Regions from separate parts of the Oceanobacillus kimchii X50 genome, predicted to be linked through region 3. Evidence: riboswitches for the same ligand, from Rfam matches in the RefSeq annotation. Region 3 holds a riboswitch; each other region holds the start of a gene.
What was found. Region 3 has a riboswitch for thiamine pyrophosphate ahead of thiW (energy coupling factor transporter S component ThiW). Riboswitches for the same ligand answer to the same signal wherever they lie in the genome.

Region 1 (5,953 bases), 210 kb from region 3:
GAATATCTGGACTCAAGAATACTACCTTTTCGCCCTGCTTTTTTAATTTATCAAGCATGGAAGTCATAAGTAAATTTTCTTCTTCGATTACTTTTTCAATTTTATTATCATTAAATTGATATCCACCAGTAAACACTAATCCTCTTCTCGCATCAAAGAAAGGACATATAATTCCGTTAAAGAACTTTCCTTGATATGCGAGTACCTCTAAACTGGAGACACCTACTACTGGTATTTGTAATGCCCAAGCCATCGTCTTTGCAGTAGATAGGCCTATTCTTACTCCAGTGTATGACCCGGGACCTTTTGCTACTATAATTCGATCAAGATCTTCTGGTTGTATAGATACTTGATGCATAAGACTTTCAACAGCAGGCATTAAACGAACGGAATGATTCTTCGTGAGATTAGTTGTAAGTTCTGCGATTATCTCTCCATTCTTTAATAATGCCACACCTAATACTTGATTGGAAGTATCGATTGCAAGTATATTCATACATAAACTCCTAACCGTGTAATTCGCTTACTACTTGTTCAAAATGAGATCCTCGAGGATACAAATCAATTTCACGAATATCTTCATTATCCGTGTACTGAATAGATATATCTAAACGATTCTCGGGTAAGAATGGCTCAATAAACCCTGCCCACTCAACTACAGAGACTCCATTCCCATGAAAATATTCATCAAAGCCAATATCTTCAAGTGAATCCTCCAAACGATAGACATCCATATGATATAAAGGCATTTTCCCACGATATTCTTTCACGATTGTAAACGTAGGACTCGTAATATGACGCTTCACTTCTAGTCCAGAAGCAATTCCTTTCGTAAACGTTGTTTTACCAGCACCTAGCTGACCTTCTAACGTAATAACATCACCAGGATGCAACAACTTTGCTATTCTCTGGCCGAGAGTTTTAGTCTCTTCGGGAGAACGAAGCTGTATTTTCATTTAATTCACCTACTTCAAATGCGTATATCCGCTTTTTTTAAGCACTTTACGCACATCATTATCTTCTATATAAACAGGATGCTTGTTTTCTTCTATAACATTACCAATTATCGTTAATTGGGTGTTTGTCTGCTCAGCAGCTTTTTTTACTACATCCCAATCGTACTTAGCGACTGTGCCGAGAAGTTCAAAATCTTCGCCACCAGATAATTTCCACTGATACTGTTGCTCATACGTAAATTGATTAAAAGAACGTGAAACTGGTATGTCATTTTCACTTAGAACTATAGACACATTAGAGGCTTCTGCAATTTCACTTGCCTCATTAGCAATCCCATCACTAACATCATTTAAAGATACTCTTTCCAGACTTTCTAGAGCTTGCGCAAAAGCCACTCTCGGTTCTGGTTTTCGATGTCGACCTATATAAAAATCTTGATCAATATATCTGTTGTTTTCATTGGTCAGGATATGAAACCCTGCCTGAGAGTCCCCTAACGTGCCCGTAACAAAAACAATGTCTCCTTCTTTAGCATGCTGACGACATCGAGCTTTATTTGTGTTGGTATATCCAATTACTGTAATAGAGATTGTTAATTGTTTACCTGAAACGGTGTCTCCACCAATAATATCCATATGATATTTCGACGCTAAATCATCCATACCTAAATATATCTGGGACAGTTCCTCTTGAATCCAATTCTTTGGTATAACGATAGAAACTAAATAGAAACTAGGTGAAGCTCCCATTGCTGCTAAGTCACTTATATTGGCTCCTAATGCACGATAACCTATATGATATGGTTCCATTGTAGAACGAGAAAAATGTACATCCTCTACAAAGGTATCTACTGCAGTAACAATATCCATCGAACTTCGAAAAACCGCGGCGTCATCTCCAATTCCTTTTAACAGAGAAGACTGTTGATAAAACTTCGGCTTAATCGAATTTATAAAAGAAAACTCATCCATTTAAAATCACCATTCTTTGTATTCACTACCAACTATCATAGCAAAAACAAAAGAAAAAAGAAAAAAATTGGACGACTAAATTATGTCTACAAACTAAAAAAACACAGGTTTCAATTAAAACCATGTGTTCTACAACTTCTAATATAATTTTCATGGCGGTCCGGACGGGACTCGAACCCGCGACCTCCTGCGTGACAGGCAGGCATTCTAACCAACTGAACTACCGGACCAACTTTTTACTTATGTATGGCATCCAGTATTTCAGTGAATCTGGATCTTACTATAGTAATATTAAATAATTTGGTTGCGGGGGCAGGATTTGAACCTGCGACCTTTGGGTTATGAGCCCAACGAGCTACCAGACTGCTCCACCCCGCGATATGACTTATGATATGGAAAATATGGTCATACACTTCTATGTGTTATACTCACATATTATATCCAATCTAAGGATAAATTATCCTTGCCTGGCGGCGTCCTACTCTTGCAGGGGTAAAACCCCAACTACCATTGGCGCTGAAAAGCTTAACTTCTGTGTTCGGCATGGGAACAGGTGTGACCTTCTCGCTATCGCTACCAGACAATCCTTAAAAACAAGGACAAGTAATATTATATCCATATAACTATAAAAAAGCAATACCTTTTTATAATTTTTTTATATTTTTTTATTTCATCGTTTGTTTTTATGAAAAAACAGCTTGTAAACGTTGAAGTGAAGCTCTAGTATCGCAAAACAAATTACTTCTTCTAGATTACTTTTAATTATAATAGTCGACTACTTCCAAAGCCAAGTCATTGCTATAAAACTGTCACTAAAATATTCGTTGTATTAAACTTAGTAATTACGGAAATTGACTCATATGAATAATTTTACTTTTAAGAAAAAATGAAATAAGATATAGGTAGAATAAATAAAAATCCACTAGGGGTGCCATTTGGCTGAGATAAGATTCATTTCTTAATCCCTTTGAACCTGAACTGGTTAATACCAGCGTAGGAAAGTGGAGTTGGCAAGTTATACCTATTCTTTAGCTGTATACACAACCACTCCATTTTCGGGGTGGTTTTTTTGTTCTTCATTCTAATTTTTAGAGAGGAGATTTTTTGATGGATACTATTACAAAAATTAAAGAAGATAAGCCGTTTATTTTTAATATTACCAATGAAGTTGCGATTAATTTTGCTGCTAATGGTTTAATCGCAATCGGAGCGTCACCTGCGATGTCCCATACTCCAAGAGAGGCAAAAAACTATGGAGAAATTGCCGACGCAGTAGTGCTGAATCTTGGGACATTAACGGAAGAACGTGGAGAAGCAATGTTAAAGGCTGGAATAGCAGCAAACGAAAATGGGGTTCCAGTTATTCTTGATCCCATTGCAGTTGGAGGCACAGATTTTCGGACGGAAATCATTGATGACATACTTACAACGGTAAAGCTAGCCGTAATACGTGCTAATGCAGGGGAAATAGCTGTGTTGGCTAGTAAGCTAGAAAAAGCAAAAGGGCCAGATTCCATTATTCAAGAAAACGATCCAGAAATAGCAAAAACAGTCGCTAAAAAATATGATACGGTTGTCATTTCAACTGGAAAAGTTGACGTTGTGACCGATGGTGAGCGAACTGCGTTATGTAAAAACGGGCATGCAATGCTACAAAACATTACGGCTAGTGGATGTTTACTTTCATCTTTTGTTGGACCTTTTGTGAGCGTAGTTGATGATTTTTATAAAGCAGGTATATATGCTGTAACAAGTTATGGCATTGCAGCTGAATTAGCAATGGCAAAAGCAGCGGGGCCTGGAACATTTATTCCAGCCTTACTCGACGAGTTGTATTTTCTATCGGATGAAAAAGTAGAAAAATACAAACAAGTTCAAGAACTATAAGGATATATTTCATTATGGAAAGAGGGAAAGCAAATGGAAAATCTTCTATTTATCGAGACAGGGACAGGAGTAGATGTACATGGACAAGATGTGAATATTGCATCAGAACGAGCAGTAATGCATGCAATCCATACCAATTCTATGCCAGGAATGAAGAAAATTCTACCAGATGGTGATTTAGATAAGATGAAGGTACATGTAAAACTGGGCATCCCATTGGATCAGGAAAAATTGGATCACTACAGAATAAAACAATTAATTCCTTATGGCACAGTCACTGTTGAGGTCTTGCCTGGAGGCATGGCAACAACTAGTGGGATTTTTCTGGAAGATCAGCAGGATAAAAACGATTTAATGTATATTGTTAATGCTGTTGTAGAAGTAGGCTATTAAACAAAAATTAAGGAGGATTCTCTATGCGTTTTTCAGAGTCATTGCGAGAGGCAACGAAAGAGAGTTGGGAGTTAAGTTTAAATCATCCATTTGTACAGGGTATTGTAAGTGGTGATTTGCCACTAGAAACATTCAAAAATTATATTCTGCAGGATATCTATTATTTGAAGCATTACGGCAAGGTGCATGCTTTTGCGGCTGCCCATTCAGATGACTTTCATGTTGCTGCTAAACTGGCTGAAAAAGCAAAGAAGACAGCTGAAGCAGAGTTAACGGTGCATAAGGAGCATGCAGAAATTTTACAGATTACAGATGCGGAAATCGAGAATTTTAAACCAGCACCAACTGCCTACGCGTATACATCACATTTGTACCGTGCGTCGTTGTCCGGAAGTTTAGCTCAAATTGTAGCCGCAATGCTGCCATGCTACTGGTTATATGCGGATATTGGTTTGACCTACAGGGATGCGAAACCAAAAGAGAAAATTTATCAAAACTGGTTGAACACCTATGGGAGTGATTGGTTCCAGGAATCCACACAGGAAATGATTGACCTGCTCGATACATTAGCTGAACAAGCAGGAGAAACAGAGAAGGAAAAAATCAAAACACAATTTATTATCGCGAAAGAATATGAGCTTGCATTCTGGGAAATGTCCTATACGTTTGAAACATGGCTTTCGAAAAAAGCAACAAATCTAGCATCCTTTTAAATAGAGGATTTTTAATAATAAGTGAACTACTTATAACTTGTGGTTAATATAATCAACCCATAACAGCTTCGTGTAAAATGTAAGTTACCAGACAAACAATTCATTGGAAGGCTGGTATCTTACGTTTATGATCTAAATGCATCCTCTTATTGCTTTATTTAGTGATGTAAATAAAGCAATAAGGAGGTAGCTTGTTTTTTATTGATTACATTTTCCCCTTACCCCAACAATTATTTTAGAGCCAGTTTAGTTGACTAACAAAGAGCCCATGCCGTATGCTTCATAAAGCACGTTTTTCAGACCGAAAAAAATAGGTGAAGAAACTTGTAGAGCGGATGATAAAGAGAAGGCTGTGGAAGCGAGAAAGATATATAAAATAACCAGGATCTTTTTTTACATGTTCTGTCACTACCTTTCTTTTTTGCCAGTCACAGCTTATTATAAGGCACTCTTCCAAACCATTTATAACGGCGAGTTGAAATAAAACGGTATGCAGGATCACCAATTTTTTGTGCGAACGGTAAATAAAGCAATAAAGCTAAAGGGATAGTGGCTGGTAGTAAAGAAAGAATCTTGCGGACGGTATTAAATCCTGTCAGAATTCGTTTATCTTTGGTATACATATAGATTTCGTCATACATATTTTTATAGTTATTGGCTCTCTCTTTTATTGAATCACTTAATTCCTGAACAGGGTACCAGAAAATGGTGTTATTCCAGTCCAGACTTTTCAGTACTGCCTTCACTGTCCTACATAAAGGGCATTCAGCATCGAAAAATACAATATGTTTATTCAAACGATTTTTCTCCCTTCTGTTTCAGATGTCTTTTCTAGTTTAAATTGTTTTCCATCATTTGTTGATTTGTATATATTCCCTTAATAACTTCAATATAAATACATTTCCTTTTACTTCTTCTGAGTAAACCATGTACTGTTTTATAAATCAGATCATCTTACTGAGTAAATAATGGAAGTCAATGTTGGTTCTATTGATTCTATTTTAGATGTAGTGGGCGATGTATTGTTCTTCA
Region 2 (5,953 bases), 890 kb from region 3:
AGACTATGTACACCAAGTTGACAATGGATTACAATATGCAAGGGACGTTGGTTTAAATCCATCCGATATTCATTTACACAATTTGATTGTCACAAAAGAAGGTACGATTAAAATTATTGATGTTGCTCGTTTTTCTCAGGAAAAACAATGCACTCAATGGCAAGATTTAAAAAATGGATATGAAAAATACTATCATCGAACTTATTTTCCTACTAAAATTCCAAAATGGATAATGAATAGCGTTTCCAAACTATATCGGCTTCGTAATAAATAGTCTATTTAATAATAGGTTAAGACAAAAGGGTTTACTCAAAAGATAAATTCGAATGATTAGTTTAAACCAGAGATATACTCCGCTTATCTAACTAGTGACTGGTGAGATTCTGATTGCTCATAACACCTGGTAGACTTTCACCCCACATAAAGTATATTTCTACCGCTAAATCTTATTATCATTCTTCTTTTGAGCAACCCGTTTTACTTTGTCTATGCCCTACTTATGGTACTCAGAAATTAAAATCCAGTTGAGTGTTTTCTTGCTTCTCTACACCTTTCATATATTTAATTCTTCGTTGAGCTGCTGCGTTAGATACTTGTTCATCCGCATGGTATGAGGAACGAACTAGTGGACCAGCTTCACAATGGGAAAAGCCTTTTTCTAAGGCAATATTTTTCAGTTCTTCAAATTCATCTGGGTGATAGTAACGCACTACCTCTAGATGTTTTTTCGTTGGCTGTAAATATTGGCCAAGTGTAACAATATCCACATTATGATTTAATAAATCATCCATTGCTTGAATAATCTCTTCTTTTTCTTCTCCTAGACCAACCATTATACTAGATTTTGTTGGTGTTTTTGGAGCTATTTCTTTTACACGTCGGAGTAACTCTAATGAACGGTCATACGTAGCCCTAGCTCGCACCCTCTTGGTAAGTCTTCGAACGGTCTCAATATTATGATTAAAAATATCTGGTCCACTATCCATTAATGTATGGAGACTTTCATAATCTCCTTTCATATCAGAAGGCAAAATTTCAATAGTACAACCTGGATTTTTTCTACGAATAGCTCGGACAGTTTCTGCAAATACTGCTGCACCGCCATCATTCAAATCATCTCGAGCGACTGCTGTTACTACCACATGTTTTAAACCCATTACGGTGACAGAATCAGCCACACGTTCTGGTTCTCCCCAATCCAGCTCATTCGGCAGCCCTGTTTTTACTGCACAGAATCGGCATCCCCTTGTACACGTATCTCCTAAAATCATAAATGTAGCTGTTTTTCTTTCGCTCCAGCATTCATGTAAGTTTGGACAGCGTGCCTCTTCACAAACTGTATTTAACCGATTATCACGCATCAGCTTTTTTAAGTTTCGATAAGATTTGTTTGTATTAATTCTTGTTTTTAACCAATCTGGCTTTCGTACATGAGTTTGTTGATTAGACATGTGAAACAGCTCCTTTTATATTACTCTTCGAATATTTAGCTTCGGCAATCTGATACACTTCTTTCCACTGTTCTTCTGTCAACGTTATTGGCTCTAATTCGATATTTAAAATTTCTGAAAAACCTTGTTGAAAAGCATCTCTTACCACTTTATAGGATTGCTTTTCTCCTAACTCCTTATTAATAGTAGTCGCTCTTTCATAAAATCCTTGTCTCTTTCTTTTTTTTATTTGATCTGTTGGAAATTGTAATAAATCAAATAGCATCTCCACATTCATAGATATAGGGATTGATCCATGTTGAAGTAGTATTCCTTTTTTCCTTATTTGTGCGTTCCCTGAAATTTTCTTTCCATTTGCAAGCAATTCATAAAATGCGGGTTGCTCAAAACAAATCGTGCTTCGATTTTTAGAGATTGGCTCATGTGCATAATCTACTTCAATCCCCAGCAATTGATAGGCTCTTAATATACCTTTTGATAAATCGTAATATGCTTGACGAATAGATGATGCAACTCTCTCATGCCTTTCTGAAATGACAATACTGTATGTCAATTCATCATCATGCAGGACAGCACTTCCACCGGTCATTCTTCTTACCAATTGACATTGATGCTTTTTAATACCTTCAAGATCAATTTTACCATCTACTTTCTGAAAATATCCTATAGAGAGTGTCGGTTCATTCCATCGATAAAATCGCAAAGTTGGTGGAATTTCACCTTTTTGATGCCAATGCAACAAAGCTTCGTCTAGTGCCATATTAATCGCTGCATCTTGTGGAGTGTTTTCTACGAACGCCCATTTTTCTCGCAAAGATTTTTCCTCCTTAGCGAACTTTTTCACTTTAAGTGTGGGTTTAAAAGGGTGGATGAAAAGGACCGAGAAGATCGAGGCGGCTTAGCTTTGAGTACCGGAACGTATGCAGTTAATACGTGAGGAACTAAAGCAAGCCAACGAGCTTCCACAGGATGTGGTGATTTCTGCGTTGTCCACAGGACGTGGGCGATCTTAGCAGAAGTTCCCCCCTGATCTGTGTTATTTTCACCAGACTCTTTGAACAACCTCTTTGAAACAAACAAAAAGACCACATTCATCATGAGAGAATGTAGTCAATATACTTATGCCTATTGACCACACTTCCTCACGCAGGCATTATCCTGTTCGAGTATAAAGGGTCTAAACAATCCAATGTTCATCTCAGCTATTTACCATAGCTCCCCTAGTGTGAAAAAAATTCTATTTAAATGTCATTTACTAACAACCCAAGCTTACCAATAATGGAATATAATGTAAAGATACTTTTTTACTCCGTTTATTTAGCAAGGACCCTTAAAAGTCTAGGTCAAATTTTCACTCTTCTCCATCCAATCTTTTCCTTCAATTTGTCTGGTTACTAACATACTTGATACGGTATCACCAGTAACATTAACCATCGTTGCAGGCGGATCAACCACTACTCCAATGGCAGTTATGATTGGTAATGCTTCCATTGGTAAACCATACAGTGTGATTATCATCATTTCTCCCATAAATCCGCCACCTGGAATTCCACTCATCACAATTCCAGACAACAAGCATATTCCAATAGCAGTTAGGAAAGTATCAAATCCCGAGAAATCCATATTGAATACGCCAAAGACAAATGCAATTTTAAGCATTGCAGATAAACACGATCCATCCATATGAATCGTTGCCCCTAAAGGAAGTACCGTTTCACGAACATCCTTTGGAACACCAATACGTTTAGCCGCTTGTAAGTTTACAGGTAAAGCAGCGATACTACTTCCAGTACCAAGTGAAGTTGCTGCCGGAGCTAAGATATTTTTCCAAAAACGAGTAACTCCCTTCTTACCACCAGCAAGAAATGCATATAAGGTAAAGCCAATTGCAAAATATAATACGGAAACTGGGTAATAAATGATAATTGCTTTCGCATAATCCCCAATTAATTCCGCTCCAAATTCTCCAACAAGTGCTGCAAAGTACGCTCCAAGACCAATTGGGGCATAGTACATCACGAGTTTTATGATTTTCATAAACACTTCAGAAGCACTAGTTAGAAATGTAGCGAATGGTCTACCCTTCTCCCCAGTTAAACCAGTCGCTACACCAATCAATACAGAAAAAACAATTAGTGCTAACATATTGTCTCGGGAAAATAAATCAACAAAATCTGGTACTGTAAACGTATTAACCAATTGTTCCGATAAGCTTTGTTCTTCCACATTTTCTGGTGTATCCAAGGGAATATTTACACCAGAACCCGGTTCAAAAATAACAGTAGCAACTAACATAAATACAGATGCAATTATTCCTGTAACAACAAAAACCGTAATCATAGAGCCCAAAATCTTCCCAAGACGTTTCATACTATCCATACCAGCAATCGCTGATGATATGGTAAAGAAAACTAAAGGTATAACAATCATAAATAACAAATTAATAAATAAATCCCCAAGTGGTTTAATAATAGTAGCTTCTTCACCAAATAAAATCCCTATAATACTCCCAATAATGATTGATGCCAGTAAAATAATAGGAAATCGATATGCTTTTAATTTTTCTTTCATGTATCTCACCTTCATTATGTAATTTCATTTCATTAACTTAGTATATTCTACTCCTTTTTTTATTGAAGTCAAAGAGGCAAATGAAGTAATTTTTTCTATAATTATTTTTACTCTAGACATCAGGTAGCTTCTGTCATATCATATTCACTATGTATTTTTTTAACAAAGAGGTGAGATGATATGCCAATGAAATTTTCTCGAAATACTATTCTAGCTATCTTTATGATTGGTACATTCGCGATAGGAATGACAGAATATGTTGTTACTGGATTACTAACACAATTCGCTACAGACCTGGATGTACCAGTATCTACTACAGGACTTTTATTAAGTGTTTATGCTATTAGCGTTGCTGTATTCGGACCTATCTTACGGATGGTTACAGTAAAGTACTCACCTAAACCCTTATTAATTGGATTAATATCTATATTTATTATAAGTAATATCGTTGCAGCACTAGCTCCAAATTTTGAAGTGCTTCTATTATCAAGATTGCTGTCAGCAACGATGCATGCACCTTTCTTTGGTTTAACCATGAGTCTTGCTGTTGAAATTTCTAAACCAGAAAAAAGAACTAGTGCCATAGCTGCTGTTCAAGGTGGGTTAACTATTGCTGTTATGCTTGGTGTTCCATTCGGATCGTTTGTTGGTGGTTTTTTTGATTGGAGACTTGTTTTTTGGATTATAGCCTTATTAGGTGCGATTACTTTAATTGGTTTACTTTTAGTTACTCCGAACATTAGGCCAGCAGAACAACCGAAACTTAGAAAAGAATTAACCGTATTAAAAAATAAAAATATACTAATGATCATTGCGGTTATTGTCTTTGGTTTTTCTGGTGTTTTCACTGCATATACGTTTAAAGAACCTATGTTAAGAGAAATTGCTGGTTTTGGCGTGACAGGTGTCACAATCGGGCTGTTTTTATTTGGGCTAGGAGCCGTTATTGGCAATTTTGTCTCGGGAAGAATTCATCCTTCAAAGTTAACCGAACGTTTAATCGTTACCTTAGCAATACTTGGTGCAGTGCTATTTTTATTTACATTTTTATTATCTGTACCATTTCTTGCTTATGTTGCATGTTTTCTATTTGGAGCAGGAACATTCGGAACCACTCCAATTCTAAACTCAAAAATTATTCTAGCTGCTACAGAAGCACCAGCTCTATCTGGTACCATTGCCGCTTCCGTTTTTAATCTGGCAAATTCTATTGGTGCAACATTAGGAAGTTTACTATTAAATTCTGGTTTTTCTTTTTCACAAATCACATTTGTTGCAGCTGGAATGATATTATTCGGTATGCTATTGATGATAATAACGCATAAGATAGAAGATAAATCATTATTCTCTATTGCTACTGATAAATAGGTTTTACAAAAGAGGAGACTCTTCGGAATAGAGTCTCCTCTTTAATATTATTTATAATTCCACTCTTCCCGTAAAATCCCCATACGTATAGAGTCGTAATACTCTCCATTATAATAACGGACTTTACGTATTTTTCCTTCCATCATCATTCCTAACTTTTCAGCAACACGAATCATCCTCTTATTTCCAGACCATGTAGTCAAACCTACTCTAACTACAGGCAATTGATCAAATAGATGGTTTATCCATAACTTTAAAGCTCTTGTTCCATAGCCTTTACCCCAATTATTGCCTTCATAAAAGATAATCCCCATCTCTAGCCAATTCTTTTGTTCATCTTCATAATAGTAAGAAACTGTACCATATACATCATTATCTACACAAATTACCCATCTAGATTTAGTATCAATCCATGAGTCAGATTCTTTCAAGAAACGTTCATAAGAAATACTTTTATGGGAGAAGTATGGAGCATCCCATTGCTTCCACTCGGGTTTATCTTCTTTGTAAATTAATTCCCATAGACGTTTCAAATCTTTTTCTTTAATTGGCCGTATTGTCAA
Region 3 (5,953 bases):
GATTGGGATATTGCAGCAGTAACAAAGTCTTTTGATTTCTGAACTGCCTCTACCATGGAGTACCCCTTAGCGAGATAACTAGTTATAGCAGCAGAATAAGTGCAACCCGTACCGTGAGTGTTTTTTGTATTAATTCGTTTAGCTGAAAATGTATGCATCGCAGATCCATCATATAGAAAGTCTACTGCATCTGCTTTCATATGGCCCCCTTTTATTAATGCGGCATCCGCATTGAAATGATCAACGATATGTTTTGCCGCATCTTTCATGTCTTCTAATGTTTCAATAGAATGACCAGTAATAAATTCTGCTTCTGGAATATTAGGAGTCACTAGTGCGGTTTGGGGGAGCAAATATTCTCTTAAAAATGATCGGGCCTCTGTATCTATTAGCGAGTCACCGCTTGTTGCAACCATAACTGGGTCCATAACATAAGGTGCATCCATTTTCTCAATTTTTTTGGAGATTATTTCCATCATTTGTTTATTGGCAATCATTCCCGTTTTAAGGGCATGAATAGGCATATCCTTTATTATAACTTCAAGTTGATCTTCAATCATATTGATTGGCATATGATGGACGGAAGTTACACCAGTAGTATTTTGAGCTACTACGGAAGTAATGACAGACATGCCGTATGTTTGAAGTTCTTGAAATGTTTTTAAATCTGCTTGTATTCCAGCTCCACCACTAGGGTCTGTGCCGGCAATCGTTAATGCACATGATACATTATTCATTATTTATATCCTCCTTCAATGACGGCCACTCCTCAGTAGACATAGCCATTTCCCAAAATAAGTATTCTAATTGACAACTCTTTCGGAAAGCAATTTTCATACTTGCTTTTTCTTTTTCTGAAGCATGACTCGCATGTTCATCAAGTCGTTCACACATTTCCTCAACATCTTGTTTGGTATTTGCATAACATTGAATCCATATTTGAAATGGGTGATTATCCGATACTTGCCACGTTTCATTTAGATATTTTCCGATCTCATAATACGTCCAAGGGCATGGCAAAAGCGCACTAATTGCTTCACCTGTAGTTCCTGTTTGGGCATGATACATCATATGTTTAACATAATGATCTCCTGTTGGAGGTAATGGCTGTCCTTGTAAGTCTTCGTAGTTTACATTAATATACTCACAGAAACACAGATGGGCTTGGATTTCGTCATGTAATGAAAACAGCATTAGAGCACTAAAGTAAGCGATGTCGTTACGATGATTTGCATTACCAATAGCTGAGCCAATAGTTTTCATAAATCCATTTAAATAAGCATAATCCGCTTGAACATAGTGACGAACTGCATCTACGGATAGTATTCCCTTTCCTATCCCTTCTACAAACGGGTGATTTTTTATAAGTGTAAAAATATCTTTGTTTTCTAATCTTAGTTCTTCTGAGAATTTCATGAGTAATCTCTCCTCTGAGTGTGTGAGAGTTCTGGTTTCACTTTATGAACTCGAGATAAAATAAACCAACCTATGGACGCTCCTGAAACACTACTAATGATGAATGCTGGTAGAAATGCAAGCGCACCAACACTCGATCCCATTAAAAAGTTAGCAAAAGGAACAGCAAGAAAAGAACCAATAATCCCGGTTCCAAGTATTTCTCCTGTTACTGCTAAACGATGACGCCGCCATTTTCGATAAAGTATCCCTGCAAAAAAAGCGCCAATCATTCCTCCGGGAAAAGCTAGTAATGTTCCTATCCCTAAGAGATTTCGAAGTAAACCAATCATTAAAGCAACACCAACAGCAGGTCCTGGACCAAGTAACACTGCTGCCATAACATTTACTGCATGTTGAACAGGATACGCTCGTGCGACACCAGCAGGGAACCATAATAACTGTGAACCAATCGTTCCAATGGCAACAAGGACAGCCATCAATGTTAAGACGCGGGTGTTTTTCACTTTATCTCTCCTTTCTAAAACAAACAAAAAACCAGGTCCAATTAAAGGACCTGGTTTTGGTATACTGAGAATGTAATCATCAAAATTATTGACTACTTCCCTACGCTGGTATTAACCAGATCAGGTCCATAAGAGTCGGAAAGTAGGTGCTTTCCTCTCAGCCCACACATAGTACTGGGCACCCCTAGTAGTTGCTTTTCGTATTTATTTACTTCATATTAACTGTAACAAAATAAATAAATTCTGTCATCTGAATACATAAAATTGGGATTCAAAGGGGACTGAGATAGATGCTTCAATTAAGAGAACTAGAATATCGACAAGGTGACCACATCTTGTTTTCGACGTTTCATTTAACGATTCAAGAAGGGGAAGTTGCAGCGATTCATTCCTCCTTAAATGTTAGGCAGATGTTAATAAAAATGATTGTTGGAGATAAAAAAATTAATAACGGTAGCATCGAATTAAATGGAATTACATTAGAAGATAAAGTGAAGTATTTTCAAGCGTTAGGACTACAACTATTGAGTAACGGTCTTTACGAACGAATGAATACAAAAGAGTATTTTCGATTTATTGAACAACTATATCAAACAAAGGTCAACCATCAAGAATTGATTGAAAAACTACAATTACATGAAGTGAAGGATAAGCCAATTAGTAAATTAACAGAGTCTGAACAAAAGCGGGTTCATTATGGGAAAACAATTATTCAGGATGCATGTATTTATCTTTTTGAAGAGCCGGATTTGAATGTTGACTTAGAAACGAAACGAGTATTGGTTCATGTTTTAAACCATCTTAAGCAGAATAAAAAAGGTGTATTAATACTGACATCTAATATGGAAAGTGCAATTACATTAGCAGAAAGAGTTTACCGACTTAACGAGGAAGGGTTACAAACAGTTGAAATTAAAACAGAAGAAAATGAAGAGAAGCAAGAGATAGACGAAGTTTCAGAAGAAGAGTTAGGAAAGCAAGATTTTTCTTTTCAGCTAAATAAAATACCTTCGAAAGTAAATGACAAGATAGTACTACTTGATCCTCCAGAGATTGACTACATTGAAAGTGATGAAGGTCAAGCTGTAGTACATATGAAAGGGTCATCGTTTCGAACAGCATTTACGCTTCGTCAATTAGAAGAAAAATTAGAACATCAAGGATTTTTCCGATGTCATCGATCTTATATCGTAAATTTACAAAAAGTACGAGAAGTAATTACCTGGACGAGAAATAGTTACAGTCTTGTTTTGCAAGATAAAGAAAAAACTCAAGTACCGTTATCGAAAGCAAAGTTGGTTGAATTAAAGCAAATTTTAGGAGTCGATTAAGCTCCATTTAACCTATTAGGTACTCCATTCATCGGAAATTTAGTGCGAATACCTTGATATAACAGTATTCTGAAGATGCAAATGAAAATTGGATTTTCAGGAGGGAATTACATGACTTCAGTCATTGAGGTAAGTCATTTAGAAAAAGTTTATCAAAATAAGCAAGCACTTAACGATGTAACTTTTCAAGTCGAGAAAGGAGAGACATTCGGTTTTTTAGGACCAAGTGGCTCAGGAAAAACAACCACAATAAAAATATTAACTGGACAATTAACACACACTTCTGGAATAGCAAAAGTATTTGGTGTACCAGTTCAACAATTAAAATCGCCAGCTCAACGAAAACGATTTGGAGTGGTTACAGATAATAGTGGTTTGTATAACCGTCTCACTATCTACGATAATTTAAAAACGTATGCGCAATTATATGATGTGCAAGAGAACCGCATTAATGAAGTGTTAGAGATGGTTCGTTTACAAAATGAAGCAAAGCAACAAGTTGCCAAGTTATCAAAAGGTATGACACAGCGCGTGCTCTTGGCAAGAGCATTACTTCATAACCCTGAAATATTATTCTTGGATGAGCCAACTTCAGCATTAGATCCCGTGAACTCGAAGCACATTCATGAAGGATTAAAAGAATTGAATAAACAAGGAACAACGGTATTTTTAACAACACATGATATGGAAGAAGCAGATCATTTATGTCATCGTGTAGCATTTTTGAATAAAGGTTCTGTGCAGTTATTGGATGGCCCTAAAAATTTGAAGAAGCAATATCGTGAAGAGAAAGTGTTGCTAGAGCTAAGGGATGGTAGAGAATTGGAATTACCTTTAGCCCCTTCTATTGCTAATGATATTCAACGATATATTTCAGAAGATCGTATAGAAACCATCAGCACAAAAGAACCAACTTTAGGGGATATTTTCGTAGAAGTAACGGGGAGGGAACTAGTATGACTTTTTCTGTAAAACGTTTTATGGCAATTTTTCAAAAGGATTTAAAAGACTTATATCGTAATATGTATGTCTCTTCAACGATTATCTTACCACTCGTATTTGCGCTCATATATGGACGGATGGATGTTGTTCCATTAGAAATTCATATATTTATTATCAGCATTTCTTTATCTATGGTAGGTGCCTTTCTTCAATGTGCAATTATTGCGGAAGAAAAGGAAAAGAATACACTTCGTGGTTTGATGCTTTCACCTGCTACCATTACGGAGATACTAGCAGGAAAAAGTGCCGTAACAATAGTTATCACATTAGTAATTACGTATATCTCTATGTTGATTTCAGGATTTTCACCTTCTAATCTTATACCGGTAATAGTAGGAGTTGTATTATCTCTTGTATTCTTTATTGCGCTAGGAACTTGGTTAGGATTAATCACTCGTTCTGTTTTAGAAGCTTCCATCTATATTTTACCTGTAATGTTTATATTTGGAATGTCTAATATGTTTATTGGGTTTGCAGAAGAATATCCTTTTCTGAAAGTGTTAGAATATACACCAGCTATTCAGTTATTTGAAATAGCGAATATAACGAACGGGACTATTGCCGATTATTGGCAACCTTTTGCAATTATTGGTGCTTGGATAGTTGTTGGTGCTGGATTAACAATCTTGTCCTTCAAGAAACGAATGATGGATTAATATAATTGCCACGTTTTATTTAATAAACGCAAAAGAATAGTTTTATAATTGACTGGAGTCCTTCGTTTGCTTAAGTAGCGGAGGACTCTTTATGTTGTGCCCGAGAAATTTTGAGTCACTCTATAAGGGGTAGCGTCAGGAAAATGCGGATTTACAACGTTAAGGAAATTTTCAATATTAAAAAGCCTAATTTCTCAATTGAGAAATTAGGCTTTCATTGCTTCATTAAAGCGCCCGATTCTTAAAGATGTAACCTGTTTCCAATTTTAAAAAAAAACATTAAAGAATATTCACTCCTATTTTTGGAACAATACAATTGATTGTATTAACGAATAAGGAGGTTAATTAGAAATGGATAAACAAAAATTAGCTGATCATGAATCAATGGATTTACATGAAGTTATTAATTTCAAAACCCTGTGCTTAGCGAAATCAAAACTAATGCAAGGACTCGTATTTGATCAAGATTTGAGAGCATTAATGCAAAAAGATGTTGAACAATCCATGCAAGCGCTTGGAGAATTACAGGCAATTTATCAACGTGCACCTTTTGAAGCTCCTGTTCCACAAAACCGACCAACACCGATAGTAAATTGAAAAGGAGGCAAATTCATTGAATAATGACTATTTAGACCCTATAAACTCATTACATGTACCTGAGCTAGCTGATACCACATTTGCCATGGATTTCCTCCTTCGTGCTAAAGAAGGTGTGCGCAATATTGCTGTCGCATTAACGGAGTCCGCATCTCCTGATGTTAGAACCCTCTTAAGAAAACAGTTAATGCAAGGTATTGCCATGCACCAGGAAATTTCAGAATTAATGATTAATAAAAAATGGTTCCACCCATACGAATTAAGTGAACAGTATAAACTAGATCAACTCTCTGCCAACAATACATTGAAGATTGGCAAAATGAACCTATTCCCTGTTGAAACCAATAGAAAAGGTATGTTTGACCGGACACCTGATGATCACTAACACTGGAGGCTGTAACCAATGAAGGCAGTAACGTATCAAGGTATTAAAAATGTTCGTTTT
Region 4 (5,953 bases), 970 kb from region 3:
AGATGAATGGGCTAAACTTTTTATAAATTTGGAGAAGTTACAAAAAGAATTTCGTGAAGCATCTGCTTTTGTTAGTTGTCTAAGCGCTCAAGACGTAAAAGATGAGCAAGCCAATCTTCTTGTTGCAGAGCGCAGTGATTTATTAGCAGAGATGGAAGGATTAACCACATTAATTGATCAAAAAGTAGCTGGAGTTCCAGAGAAAGAATGGAAAGAATTAATAAGCACACCTGAATTAAAAGAATTAGACTTTGTGTTAAGAGAAAAACGAGACAAAGCACAGAAACAATTATCGAAAGAAGTGGAAATGTTAAAAAATGACCTTTCCGTTGATGGATATCATGCATGGAATCAAATGTATGGAACTATTGTTGGGAAGATGAACGTTGAACTTGAGGAAGATGGAGAAATAAAAGCGTACTCCGTTGGACAGGCTGCAAATAAAGCAAATCATCCAGATCGTAAAAACAGAAAGTATGTATTCGATCAAATGTCTAAAGCGTGGAAAAAAGACGCAGATTTAATCAGCCAAACATTAAATCATCTGGCAGGATTTCGACTACAAACCTATAAGCATTATGGATGGGATAACGTTTTAAAAGAACCGTTAGAAAAAAATCGTATGAAGCAAGAAACTCTTGATGCGATGTGGGGCACAATAGAAAGAAATAAACATCATTTTGTAAAGTACTTAGACAGGAAAGCTGAATTATTAGAACTGGATAAATTAAGTGTTTATGATATTGGTGCTCCAATTGGAAAAAAAGAAGAAAAGAAAAGTTATTCAGATGGTGCAGCATTTATCGTTAATCATTTTGCGAAATTTAGTCCTAAAATGGCAGACTTTGCTCAAATGGCTTTTGAAAAAAATTGGATAGAAGCAGAAGATCGACCAGGAAAACGTCCTGGTGGATTTTGTACAAGCTTTCCAAACAGTGAACAAACAAGAATTTTTATGACTTATTCTGGAACGTCTTCTAATATCGCGACGTTGGCTCATGAACTCGGACATGCTTATCACCAACATGTAATGAATGATGTTAATGGATTGAATCAAAGATATGCAATGAATGTAGCTGAAACTGCTTCTACTTTTGCGGAAATGATTGTTGCAGATGCATCTGTACAATCTGCGGCAACAAAGGAAGAAAAGCGATCCCAACTCGAAGTGAAAATTCAGCGTAGTATTGCATTTTTTATGAATATACATGCCCGATTTTTGTTTGAGACGCGTTTTTATGAAGAAAGAAAAAAAGGAATGGTATCGGTAGACCGCTTAAATCAATTGATGGTAGAAGCACAGAAAGAAGCGTACTGCGATAGATTGGATGAATATGATCCAAACTTCTGGGCTTCAAAAATGCATTTTCATATAACTGGAGTACCTTTTTATAATTTCCCGTATACATTTGGGTACTTATTTAGTCTCGGAATCTATAAACATGCCCAAGAAAAAGGTGGAAGTTTTGAAGATGATTATATAGCTTTACTGAGGGATACCGGAAGAATGTCTGTAGAAGAATTAGCACAAAAACATTTACATGTTGATTTAACTAAAGATGGATTTTGGGAAGAGGCAATCTCCTTATGTGTGGAAGATGTTGAGACATTTCTTCAATTATAAACTATTGTATAAATAACCAGTTTAACGTACAATAAAATATAGCAAAAAAGTAAATAGAAAAGCCTGCAAGGGGAGCCATATGGCTGAGAGTGGACAATGATTGTTCTGACCCTTTGAACCTGATAGTTAATACTAGCGTAGGGATTGTAGTCTTTTTGATGGTTAGTAGTAATGTGTGAGCGGAGCAAAGGCTGTATAATGCAGTCCCATCAAGAAGCTTCCCTTTGGCATTACTTTTTTGTTGTGTGAAAAAACGGTTTCTGACCTTAAAGGGGAGAGTAGATAATGACAAAAATAAAGACATTATTTTTAGTCGAGGTTGCTGTATTTACGGCGCTTGCACTTTTACTAGATTTAATTCCGTTACAAATAAAATTATGGCCACAAGGCGGCTCTATTGATTTTGCGATGATTCCAATATTCATTGTTGCGTTTCGGTGGGGACTAAAAGGTGGCTTATTATCAGGATTTCTATGGGGAATGTTACAAATTGCTGTAGGGACTGCATATGTAATGGTGCCATTACAAGGATTCATAGATTACGCAATCGCATTTACAGTTATTGGTTTAGCAGGAGTTGTAGCAAAAGCAGTACAAAAAAATGTTCGAGAAAATAAGATCAAATCATACTTATTTTTAATTACTCTAGGGGTATTTATCGGTTCATTTGCACGTTTTATTGCACATTATATTGCAGGGATTGTATTCTTTGGATCTGCAGTAGAAGGACAACCAGCGTGGTTATATTCTCTTCTGTATAATGGCTCGTATATGTTACCTTCTTTTATACTGAGTGCTTTAGCTGTATTCTTTTTATTCCATAAACAACCAAAAACATTACTTCAATCAAAGTAGGCAATTTGCTCACACAAACAAAGTCTGAGGACCAAAAGTTCTCAGGCTTTTATTATTAAGTGAAAGATAGTTACAGTAGCGAAAACACTTCTCTTTGCATAGGCTATAGTACATTCAAAGAGAGGAAGAATGTAGGATGACATTAACTCTAGCGCATTTCATTTATGGGTTGTTTACACTCGTAATTATCATCACAATGATTTTTCGAAAAGGGATTGTACTGCCGACCTTATTAGGAACTTTCATATTATCATGGGTATTTAATGGCAGTATTGTTTCAGGATTTACAGCCATCTTTCATGCTAATCTAGTTGCAGCACAAGAGTTATTCAGTATATTCTTGATTATTACGTTTATGCTTGCCTTATTACATTCATTAAAAGACCTCGGAGCAGATGTGCGAATGATACAGCCAATACAAAGAGTAATGGTAAATGGGCACGTATCATTTTTTGTATTAATAGGGGTAACCTATGTAATTTCATTATTCTTTTGGCCGACTCCAGCGGTACCGTTAATTTGTGCATTATTGGTACCTGCTGCAATTAGTGCGGGGTTACCGGCAATGGTAGCTGCAGTTGCAATTGCAATTGCCGGTCAAGGCATGGCATTATCATCTGATTATATCGTCCAAGTTGCTCCAAACCTATCGGCAACTGCAGCAAATATAGATACAAGTATCGTTGCAGATCGTTCACTTATCCTCTCATTAGTTGCTGGTGGAGTTGCAATCGTAATTGCATACACACTCTATCGCAAACATATTCGTTCAAAAAATGATCCGGAAAATGAAAGAGAATTAGAACAGCTGCAGCAATCGGAGCATTCTGTACACCATCCTAAAACGAAACAGTTACAAACATGGAGTAAACTATTTGCAGTTATTGTACCAATTGCTTTGTTGGCTGTAGTCGTGTATATGATGTATGGTAAGTTTATTGCGAATACAGAATTAGTAGGTGGTGATGGAGCTGCATTTGTTGGTGGAGTTGCAGTAATATTGTTATTGCTCTCAACAGTAGCGTTTGGAAAACAAAACGCACTAGACTATGTAGGAAGTCATATTACTAATGGTTTTGTATTTGCTTTTAAAGCTATGGGGCCAGTTATACCTATCGCTGGCTTTTTCTTTCTTGGTAGTCCCGAGTTCTCAGGCAAAATATTAGGTGTAGAAGAAGGGCCTGCATTATTATTTGATATTGTTGCTTCCATTCAACAATATCTACCAGAAAGCTCATTTTTAGTTGCTTTCAGTGTGTTAATCATTGGAATTATTACTGGTTTAGACGGTTCTGGTTTTTCAGGATTGCCCTTAACGGGAGCATTAGCTGCTTCTCTTCAGACAAGTGGAGTAGATGCTGCTACACTAGCAAGTATTGGTCAATTAGGAGCTATATGGACGGGTGGCGGCACCATTGTTGCTTGGTCATCATTAATTGCAATAGCAGGTTTTTGTGGAGTATCTGTAATGGATTTGGTTAGAAAGAATTTCATTCCTGTAATAGTCGGATTAATTATAGCAACAATCGTAGGAGTTATCTTTCTTTAGAACTGTGATAAGACAATCAAATTACGATGCCTTTACTTGTTTCGTAGACTTCAATTTCAATAATAATTGGAGGTTACAGAACGTGTGAGGGCATTTTTTAATTGAAATTAATTAAAAATAGGTTATACAAATTTGTCGAATATGTTAGAATAATTCTAATAATATAATAAAGGAGGTGATGATAATTGATGACGAAAAGTATTCAATTTTTAAATTGTAAAAAAGATAGTACATAAAAAATAGATTCAGAGTAGTTAGGTTGTACTAAATAAAAGCGCTTACACATAAGTTGATACAAATATATTTTTAAGAGGAGGTATGCAATTGAATGCTATTGTTATTGCTCTAATCGGTATTGTTATTTTTATATTGGGTTATCGTTATTATTCTAAGTTTGTAGCGGAAAAGATTTTTCGATTAGATCCAAACTATGTCACTCCTGCACATCGTTATAAGGACGGTGTGGATTATGTTCCGACCAATAAATTTGTTCTTTGGGGACATCATTTTACCTCTGTAGCAGGTGCTGCTCCAATACTTGGGCCCGCAATTGCAATCTACTGGGGATGGTTACCTGCTTTTTTATGGGTAGTTTTAGGTACGGTGTTTGCTGCAGGAGTTCACGATTTTGGAACATTAGCATTATCTGTTAGAAATAAAGGATACTCCGTCGGTACTATCGCAGATAAGTTAATTGGTAGAAGAGGAAAGCTATTATTTTTATTTATTATATTAATATTAGTTTTGATGGTAAATGCAGTTTTTGCATGGGTAATTTCAAATTTATTTATTAGTTATCCATCTAGTGTTTTGCCAGTATTCATTCAAATCCCTTTAGCAATTTGGATTGGATACGCTGCTTATAAACGAAGTAAAAAAATGTTAATCCCTTCACTTGTTGCGCTTGCAATTATGTATTTAACAGCAATTTTAGCAAGTAGATTTGACTTTTTACAAATTGATCTTGTGCGTTTTATGGGTGGAGAAGATGGAGCTGGGTTGTTTGGATTAGGAAGTGTATCAACAGCATTTTTAATTTGGATTGTCATTTTAATGGTTTATGTTTATATTGCTTCGACATTGCCGGTATGGAAATTACTACAACCAAGAGATTTTATTAATTCGCATCAGTTGGTAGTAGGATTAGGCATTCTCTATTTAGGACTAATCTTCACAAATCCTAGTATTTCAGCACCAGCTATTAATGAGAGTCCAGATAAAAGTCTATTGCCATTACTATTTATCACCATAGCTTGTGGAGCTATCTCTGGTTTTCATGGATTAGTGTCATCAGGAACATCATCGAAACAATTAAATAAAGAAACGGATGCAAGATTTGTAGGATACTTTGGTGCTGTAGGTGAGGGAGTACTCGCTCTTGTATCTATACTTGCAGTTGGGACGTTATTTGCAAATACAGATGCATTTTCTCAAGCATACGCATCATTTTCAGACGCAAATGCGATAGGACTAGGTAATTTTGTAGAAGGTGCAGCTAATTTAGCGCAGGGTTTATGGATTCCGACTGATATAGCTACAACAATAGTTTCCATCATAGTTGTTAGCTTTGCAGCAACAACATTAGATACATCCGTACGTCTTATGCGTTATATTATTGCAGAGTTAGGTATTGAATATAATATTAAGCCATTAACAAAAACACATGTTGCTACCTCGGTTGCAGTATTATCCAGTACAGCTCTAGTATTGATTCCAGAGGGACCGAATGGATTTGGGTCTGGTGGTTATCTCATATGGCCATTGTTTGGTACTGCAAATCAACTCCTAGCAGCAATAAGTTTATTCCTTATTTCTATTTGGTTAAAACGTAGAGGAAGTAACTATCTCGTTACACTTATTCCGATGATTTTCGTTATATTTATGACCTTATTTGCGATGTTCCAACAAGTATTCTTTGAATGGTC

Region 1: it holds a riboswitch for thiamine pyrophosphate, as region 3 does, so the genes downstream of both, thiM (hydroxyethylthiazole kinase) here and thiW (energy coupling factor transporter S component ThiW) in region 3, are expected to answer to the same signal.
Region 2: it holds a riboswitch for thiamine pyrophosphate, as region 3 does, so the genes downstream of both, C794_RS06995 (lipoate--protein ligase family protein) here and thiW (energy coupling factor transporter S component ThiW) in region 3, are expected to answer to the same signal.
Region 4: it holds a riboswitch for thiamine pyrophosphate, as region 3 does, so the genes downstream of both, thiT (energy-coupled thiamine transporter ThiT) here and thiW (energy coupling factor transporter S component ThiW) in region 3, are expected to answer to the same signal.

What each region holds. Positions count from the first base shown of each region.
Region 1 covers NZ_CM001792.1:632,288-638,240, reverse strand. Annotated here, with positions in the region: gene tsaB (tRNA (adenosine(37)-N6)-threonylcarbamoyltransferase complex dimerization subunit type 1 TsaB) at 1-496, opposite strand, end outside; gene tsaE (tRNA (adenosine(37)-N6)-threonylcarbamoyltransferase complex ATPase subunit type 1 TsaE) at 507-956, opposite strand; gene thiL (thiamine-phosphate kinase) at 966-1,928, opposite strand; tRNA gene C794_RS03575 (tRNA-Asp) at 2,082-2,158, opposite strand; tRNA gene C794_RS03570 (tRNA-Met) at 2,230-2,306, opposite strand; rRNA gene rrf (5S ribosomal RNA) at 2,394-2,509, opposite strand; TPP riboswitch at 2,843-2,945, shown strand; gene thiM (hydroxyethylthiazole kinase) at 3,036-3,815, shown strand; gene C794_RS03555 (Lin0512 family protein) at 3,849-4,208, shown strand; gene tenA (thiaminase II) at 4,232-4,921, shown strand; gene C794_RS03545 (thiol-disulfide oxidoreductase DCC family protein) at 5,350-5,718, opposite strand.
Region 2 covers NZ_CM001792.1:1,310,111-1,316,063, reverse strand. Annotated here, with positions in the region: gene C794_RS07005 (protein kinase family protein) at 1-274, shown strand, start outside; gene lipA (lipoyl synthase) at 507-1,451, opposite strand; gene C794_RS06995 (lipoate--protein ligase family protein) at 1,444-2,265, opposite strand; TPP riboswitch at 2,574-2,683, opposite strand; gene C794_RS06990 (dicarboxylate/amino acid:cation symporter) at 2,790-4,022, opposite strand; gene C794_RS06985 (MFS transporter) at 4,203-5,390, shown strand; gene C794_RS06980 (GNAT family N-acetyltransferase) at 5,438-5,953, opposite strand, start outside.
Region 3 covers NZ_CM001792.1:423,732-429,684, forward strand. Annotated here, with positions in the region: gene thiD (bifunctional hydroxymethylpyrimidine kinase/phosphomethylpyrimidine kinase) at 1-737, opposite strand, end outside; gene tenA (thiaminase II) at 730-1,416, opposite strand; gene thiW (energy coupling factor transporter S component ThiW) at 1,413-1,922, opposite strand; TPP riboswitch at 2,003-2,118, opposite strand; gene C794_RS02420 (LytTR family transcriptional regulator DNA-binding domain-containing protein) at 2,213-3,253, shown strand; gene C794_RS02425 (ABC transporter ATP-binding protein) at 3,365-4,213, shown strand; gene C794_RS02430 (ABC transporter permease) at 4,210-4,911, shown strand; gene C794_RS02435 (hypothetical protein) at 5,263-5,508, shown strand; gene C794_RS02440 (spore coat protein) at 5,525-5,893, shown strand.
Region 4 covers NZ_CM001792.1:1,395,971-1,401,923, forward strand. Annotated here, with positions in the region: gene C794_RS07375 (M3 family oligoendopeptidase) at 1-1,624, shown strand, start outside; TPP riboswitch at 1,683-1,786, shown strand; gene thiT (energy-coupled thiamine transporter ThiT) at 1,910-2,479, shown strand; gene C794_RS07385 (hypothetical protein) at 2,616-4,028, shown strand; gene C794_RS07390 (carbon starvation CstA family protein) at 4,353-5,953, shown strand, end outside.